3 regions of the Paenarthrobacter sp. NPDC057981 genome follow, and region 1 is predicted to be linked to each of the others. Evidence: predicted binding sites of a transcription regulator. Region 1 holds the regulator's gene; each other region holds the start of a gene.
What was found. Region 1 encodes HrcA, which represses chaperone genes, less so after heat shock. Its sites were predicted from a motif close to TTNGCACTCGNNNNNNNCGAGTGCNAA; they were not measured.
Positions count from the first base shown of each region.

Region 2: the regulator HrcA is predicted to act here: its motif matches at 848-874, upstream of groES (co-chaperone GroES).
Region 3: the regulator HrcA is predicted to act here: its motif matches at 1,467-1,493, upstream of groL (chaperonin GroEL).

Region 1 is NZ_JBHVQI010000004.1:82,924-85,188, reverse strand. It holds gene dnaJ (molecular chaperone DnaJ) at 1-739, opposite strand, end outside; gene hrcA (heat-inducible transcriptional repressor HrcA) at 790-1,797, opposite strand; gene ACFVSI_RS06675 (DUF3097 domain-containing protein) at 2,027-2,265, shown strand, end outside.
Region 2 is NZ_JBHVQI010000005.1:87,240-89,504, reverse strand. It holds gene ACFVSI_RS07670 (SAM-dependent methyltransferase) at 1-393, opposite strand, end outside; gene ACFVSI_RS07665 (hypothetical protein) at 461-823, shown strand; gene groES (co-chaperone GroES) at 1,016-1,312, shown strand; gene groL (chaperonin GroEL) at 1,397-2,265, shown strand, end outside.
Region 3 is NZ_JBHVQI010000026.1:59,288-61,552, forward strand. It holds gene groL (chaperonin GroEL) at 1-1,284, opposite strand, end outside; gene ACFVSI_RS18665 (cold-shock protein) at 1,605-1,808, opposite strand; gene ACFVSI_RS18670 (LytR C-terminal domain-containing protein) at 1,977-2,265, opposite strand, start outside.

The DNA.
Region 1 (2,265 bases):
CGTAGAGATCGCCCGCCGGACCACCGGCGGGTCCGGCTTCGCCCTGGCCGGACAGCTGGATACGCGTGCCGGTGGCGACACCTGCCGGCACCTTGATGGTCAACGAACGGCGGCTCCGGATGCGGCCCTGGCCGCTGCACTCGTTGCAGGGATCCTTGATAACGGTGCCGAATCCTTCACAGGTGCCGCAGGGCGCGGTGGTCATGACCTGGCCAAGGATGGAGCGCACTGCGCGCTGGACCTGGCCGCTGCCGCCGCAAATGTCGCAGCGTTCGGGGTGGGTGCCGGGACGGCAGCAGCTGCCATCACACGTTGGGCAGACCACGGCCGTATCAACTTCAAGCTTCTTGTTGACGCCGAACACCGCGTCCTTGAGGTCGATCCGGACACTGATGAGGGCGTCCTGGCCGCGCCGGACACGGGAGGCCGGCCCTCCGTGTCCGCCGCCTCCGCCAAAGAAGGTGTCGAAGATGTCCTGGAAGGCGAAGCCCTGGCCTGCGTACCCGCCACCGAAGCCGTTGTCAGTTCCGTTTTCATTGCCGGTGGCGTCGTAGACGCGGCGTTTCTGGGGATCTGACAACACTTCGTATGCGTGGGTCACGGCCTTGAACTGCTCCGCGACATCTTCACCGGGGTTTACGTCCGGGTGGAGTTTCCGTGCCAGCTTGCGGTACGCCTTTTTGATCTCTTCCCCGGTGGCTTCCGGCGAGACTCCCAAAACGTCATAGTGGCTGCTCAAAGTCGGTATCTCTTCCTGGTTGTACTGCGGATGTTTCCTCGGGCCGCTTTTCAGCCGCCGAGAATGCGGGAAAGGTAACGGGCCACGGCGCGTACCGCCGCCATGGTGGTGGGATAGTCCATGCGGGTGGGTCCGAGGATGCCCACCTTGGCACCTGATCCGTAGCCGGTGGCCACGACAGATGCCTCGGCGAGACCGTCGTACGGATTCTCCCGGCCAATGCTGACCGTGACGCCTCGGGGATCGTCTCCCATGTCCGACAACAACCGGAGCATGACAACTTGTTCCTCAAGCGCCTCCAGCACCGGACCGATGCTCAAGGGGAAATCGACGTTGGACCGTGCGAGGTTGGCCGTACCGGCCATGAGGATACGTTCTTCACGGCTGGTGTCGCTCAACGATTCCAGTCCATTGGCGAGCGATTGTGCGAGGGCCCGAAGATCTGGCGGACACAGGGCAACAACGGACGGAAGCACCTGAGGCAAAAGGGCCAGCTGGGTGCCGGCGATGCTGCCAAGGAAACGTGACCTCAACAACATCAGGGCCTCGTTGCTCACATCGGCGCCGGCCTCGATCACCTTCTGCGCAACGCTTCCGGTATCCGCTATGAGGACCACCAGCACTTGTTTGGGTGCCAGCAGGACAAACTCCGCGTGGCGGACCAATGCGCGGTGCGAATGCGGGTACTGCACGACGGCGACCTGGTTGGTCAGCTGCGAAAGGAGCCTGACGGTGCGCTCAAGGATGTCATCGACGTCGTCGGGGCCCTCCAACAACGAATGAATGGCCCGACGCTCTGCGGCAGACAACGGCTTGACCTGCGAGATGCGGTCTACAAAGAGACGGTAGCCCTTGTCCGTGGGAATCCGGCCCGCACTGGTATGCGGGGCAGCAATGAGCCCTTCTTCTTCCAAGACCGCCATATCATTGCGGATTGTCGCACTGGAAACCCCCAGGTGATGGCGCTCAACGAGGGCCTTGGATCCCACGGGCTCCCGGGAATGCACGTAATCCTCAACGATGGCACGCAGCACTTCCAGCTTGCGTGGCTCACTCATTGCTCCACCTCCTGACAACTTCCATGGTCCTTGGGACCGTCCCCGCGGGGCCTCCAGCGGGCCACCACACTTAGCACTCAACATGCCCAAGTGCTAACAAGTCTAGTATGAGCTACCACGTTGTTAGCATTGAAACCGTCCGCGGACTGTATCCGGGACGACGAGCCAGTACAGCGGGATCGCAGCTGGTGCCCGTCCTTTCGCATACCAGCACAGAGGTAGGAATTCCTTGGCTTTCGACAATTGGGGCCCGCAGGATCTGACGGCCCCGGCCAAACGCCAACTCCCCGAGGTTCCGGTCCAACGCGGAATGGTCCTGGAGGACGTCCAGTCGGGGTGGGTGGGCGAAGTCACCCGGGTCGAAAAGACCGGCGGCATGCACATCGTGGCCCTCGAGGACAGGCGCGGCAAGACCAAGTCATTCCAACTCGGCTATGGATTCCTCCTCGAAGGGCAAGCCATCCGGTT
Region 2 (2,265 bases), on a different contig from region 1:
ATCCATTTCCACGGCAGTGACCGCGATGTCCATGGAGGCCATCGCCATGGAGTCGGCACCCAGGCCGCAGCCGAGGTCGGCGACGTGGCTGATGCCGGCCTGGGAGAATCGTTCAGCGTGGCGGGCGGCGACATTCAATCTCGTGGCCTGCTCCAAACCCGCCTGCGTAAAGAGCATCTGGCGGGCGAATTCGCCGAACTTGGCCTCGGCGCGGGTCCGCAGGCGCGATTGCGTCAGGACGGCGGCAACAAGTTCGGGGGAGTGGCCGGCCTTCCGGAGCTCGGCGTTGGTGCTGAACGCATCGGCCTCCCGGTAGGGCCCCAGCGAGGCAAGAAGTTCCCATCCTTCAGTAGTCAGCAAGGGCGCGATCTGTTCCTGCGGTGCGTGAGGCATGCGTACAAGCCTAACCTCGCGCGTCATGGCGGTGTGACTGTGGAATCAGCCGGATAGGGTTGTTTTTATGGAAGACAACGCAGCCCTGCCGCCCTCCCGCCTCATCAAGTACGCCCGTCCTGCCCTGATCGCGGGCGCTGTCATTGCGGTAGTCTGTATCGGCCTGCTGATCGTTATTTTCGCGCTGGACTCCTTCAACGCCGCAGCCTATTCCGTGACCGGCAAGAGCGTCAGCGATGCCACGGATGAGGCGCGGGACATCCGCGATCTTTACAGCGGCGCGCGTTTGGGTGGGGTGATCGCGCTGGTGATCTCCGGCGTCGTGGCAGTGGCCTCCGCGGTGGTCCTGTACTTGAACCGCGGCAGCGGCTCCCTTGATGAGGACGACGACGGCGAAGACTACGATCTGGACGACCTCCGGGACCAGTGACCCCGGTTCACCCATGACGAAATGCTGGCACTCACCTTGACCGAGTGCTAACGCCTTACATAGAGTCTAGTTAGCACTCTCCCTGTGAGGGTGCTAATCCCGCCAGGCGTCCACCGGCACCGCGACGACGGTTGAACGCCACGGCACCCTAGTTCTTAGTCCATGAATCAGCTCATGAAAAGGAGAGTCCGAGTGTCGGTCTCGATTAAGCCTCTTGAGGATCGTATTGTTGTTCGCCCGCTCGAAGCAGAGCAGACCACGGCTTCCGGCCTGGTTATTCCGGACTCCGCACAGGAGAAGCCGCAGGAAGGCGAAGTTGTTGCAATCGGCCCCGGCCGCTTCGATGACAACGGCAACCGCGTACCGGTGGACGTAGCTGTCGGCGACGTCGTCATCTACTCCAAGTACGGTGGAACCGAAGTCAAGACCGGTGGCAGCGAGTACCTCGTTCTGTCCGCCCGCGACGTCCTCGCGATCGTCGTAAAGTAACTTCCTGGAGCCCCGCACCGCCGTCGCGTTGGAATCATTCCGAGCGTCAGCGGTGCGGGTTTTCTGTCTCGAAAGGACACAACCATGGCAAAGCAGCTTGCTTTTAACGATGCTGCCCGCCGGTCGCTTGAGGCCGGTATCGACAAGCTCGCCAACACTGTCAAGGTGACGCTGGGCCCGCGCGGCCGCAACGTCGTCCTGGACAAGAAGTGGGGCGCCCCCACGATCACCAACGATGGCGTCACCATCGCCCGTGAAGTCGAGCTTGACGACCCCTACGAGAACCTTGGCGCACAGCTGGCCAAGGAAGTCGCCACCAAGACCAACGATGTTGCCGGTGACGGCACCACCACCGCCACCGTGCTTGCACAGGCCCTGGTCAAGGAAGGCCTGCGCAACGTTGCAGCCGGCGCCGCACCGGGTGAGATCAAGCGCGGCATCGAAGTTGCCGTTGAGGCTGTCGCTGCACGTCTGCTCGATAACGCCCGCGAAGTCGAAGGCACCCAGGTAGCCAACGTTGCAGCCATCTCCGCGCAGAGCGATGAAGTTGGCGAGCTGCTGGCCGAGGCCTTCGGCAAGGTGGGCAAGGATGGCGTCATCACCATCGAAGAGTCCTCCACCACGCAGACCGAGCTGGTCCTCACCGAAGGCATGCAGTTCGACAAGGGCTACCTGTCCCCGTACTTCGTCACCGACGCAGAGCGCCAGGAAGCTGTCCTCGAGGACGCCCTCATCCTGATCAACCAGGGCAAGATCTCCTCGCTGCAGGACTTCCTGCCCCTGTTGGAGAAGGCCCTGCAGGCCAACAAGCCCCTCTTCATCATTGCCGAGGACATCGAAGGCGAAGCCCTGTCCACGCTGATCGTCAACCGCATCCGCGGCACGCTCAACGTTGTTGCCGTCAAGGCTCCGGGCTTCGGCGACCGCCGCAAGGCCATGCTCCAGGACATCGC
Region 3 (2,265 bases), on a different contig from region 1:
CAGGTTGGCGAATGCCTTGGCACCGGCCTGGATGAGGGCAACGCCACCACCGGCAACGATGCCTTCTTCAACGGCAGCCTTTGCGTTGCGGACGGCGTCCTCAATGCGGTGCTTGCGTTCCTTGAGCTCAACTTCGGTTGCGGCACCGGCCTTGATGACTGCAACGCCGCCGGCCAGCTTGGCCAGGCGCTCCTGCAGCTTCTCGCGGTCGTAGTCGGAGTCGGAGTTCTCGATCTCGGCGCGGATCTGGGCGACGCGGCCCGCGATGGCGTCGGCGTCGCCGGCACCTTCAACGATGGTGGTCTCGTCCTTGGTGACAACAACCTTGCGGGCGGTGCCAAGGAGGTCCAGGCCGGCGTTTTCGAGCTTGAGGCCAACTTCTTCGGAGATGACCTGGCCACCGGTGAGGATGGCGATGTCGGCCAGCTGTGCCTTGCGGCGGTCACCGAAGCCCGGAGCCTTGACGGCAACGGACTTGAAGGTGCCACGGATCTTGTTGACAATCAGGGTGGCCAAGGCCTCGCCCTCGATGTCTTCGGCGATGATCAGCAGCGGCTTGTTGGACTGCATGACCTTCTCCAGTACCGTGACGAGTTCCTTCACGTTGGAGATCTTGGAGTTGACGATCAGGATGTACGGGTCTTCGAGGACCGTTTCCTGGCGCTCTGCGTCGGTGACGAAGTAAGCGGAGATGTAGCCCTTGTCGAAGCGCATGCCCTCGGTGAGCTCGAGTTCCAGACCAAAGGTGTTGGACTCTTCAACCGTGATGACGCCTTCCTTGCCCACCTTGTCCAGGGCTTCGGCGATCAGGCTGCCGATTTCCGGGTCGCCGGCGGAGATGGAAGCCGTGGCTGCGATCTCTTCCTTGGTTTCGATTTCCTTGGCGGAGTTCAGCAGTTCGCTGATGACTGCCTCAACAGCCTTCTCGATACCGCGCTTGAGGGACAGCGGGTCGGCGCCGGCGGCAACGTTGCGCAGGCCTTCCTTTACCAGTGCCTGGGCAAGAACGGTTGCAGTGGTGGTACCGTCGCCAGCGACGTCATCCGTCTTCTTGGCAACTTCCTTGACCAGCTCAGCACCGATCTTCTCGTAAGGGTCGTCCAGCTCGATCTCCTTGGCGATGGAAACGCCATCGTTGGTGATCGTGGGAGCGCCCCACTTCTTTTCGAGGACGACGTTGCGTCCACGCGGGCCGAGGGTGACCTTGACGGCGTCAGCGAGGGTGTTCAGGCCCCGCTCGAGGCCGCGGCGTGCCTCTTCATCAAATGCAATGATCTTGGCCATAACGGCGGTAGTCCTTTCGGGACAGTCGTTAAGAAGGTACCTGTCAGGTGGGATGCCCGCGACGGACGGTCTTTTGCGTGCAGCCTCTGTATGCCCCGCGCTCCGGACCTCACCCCACCAAGGTGTTTCTTCGTCCCCCAGCGGTTCCACCATCATTCCGTTACCGGTGTAGCCGGAACGGATTAGCAGTCGAACCGTAGGAGTGCTAAATCAATAATTAGCACTCGACTGGTGAGAGTGCAAGCAGAGGCGCCACTTTTGGCACCCACTCAGAGGGTTTCAGCCGAGAGCTGACGGCCGCCCGGCGAACAGTGAAAGCGTCAGGCGACGCGCACGCCTTCGGCCTGCGGACCCTTCTGGCCCTCACCCAGTTCGAACTCAACACGCTGGCCCTCTTCCAGGGCGCGGAAGCCATCCATCTGGATAGCGGACCAATGCACGAAGACGTCGTCACCGGAGTCATCCACAGTGATGAATCCGTAGCCCTTTTCGGCGTTGAACCATTTGACGGTTCCCAATGCCATGATGCCCACACTTTCGCAGTAGCCAAGACAGGTTGCCGGGATCTCCGGACCGGAATTAATCCACTGTAACCACAGTCACTGTCAGCGCGCTGCCCTCAATGGGCAGGGCGCCGCTTTTGTTATTGAGGCTTAACCGAGTTTGGGTTTTTGGGCCTGGGAGCCGCGCGGTTACTGGTAGCCGGGTCCCGCTACTACAACCAGGGGCTGCTGCACATCCGGGGTCTCCACGATCGACTGGATGCCCAGAAGCGCGCCCAAAGCCTCGGCGTTGGCTTTCTGGGTTGGAGCGTTATAGAAGATCACGGAGGTCTGCTGCGGAATGCCTCCCCAGTTGGCTACCGTACTGAGAGTCCAACCTCCACCCTGCACCAGTCCGGCCACCCTGCTTGCCAGGCCTGCGGTGCCGGTTCCGTTGTAGACAGCGACGGGAACGCTCTTGTCCACCGGGGCGCTGGAG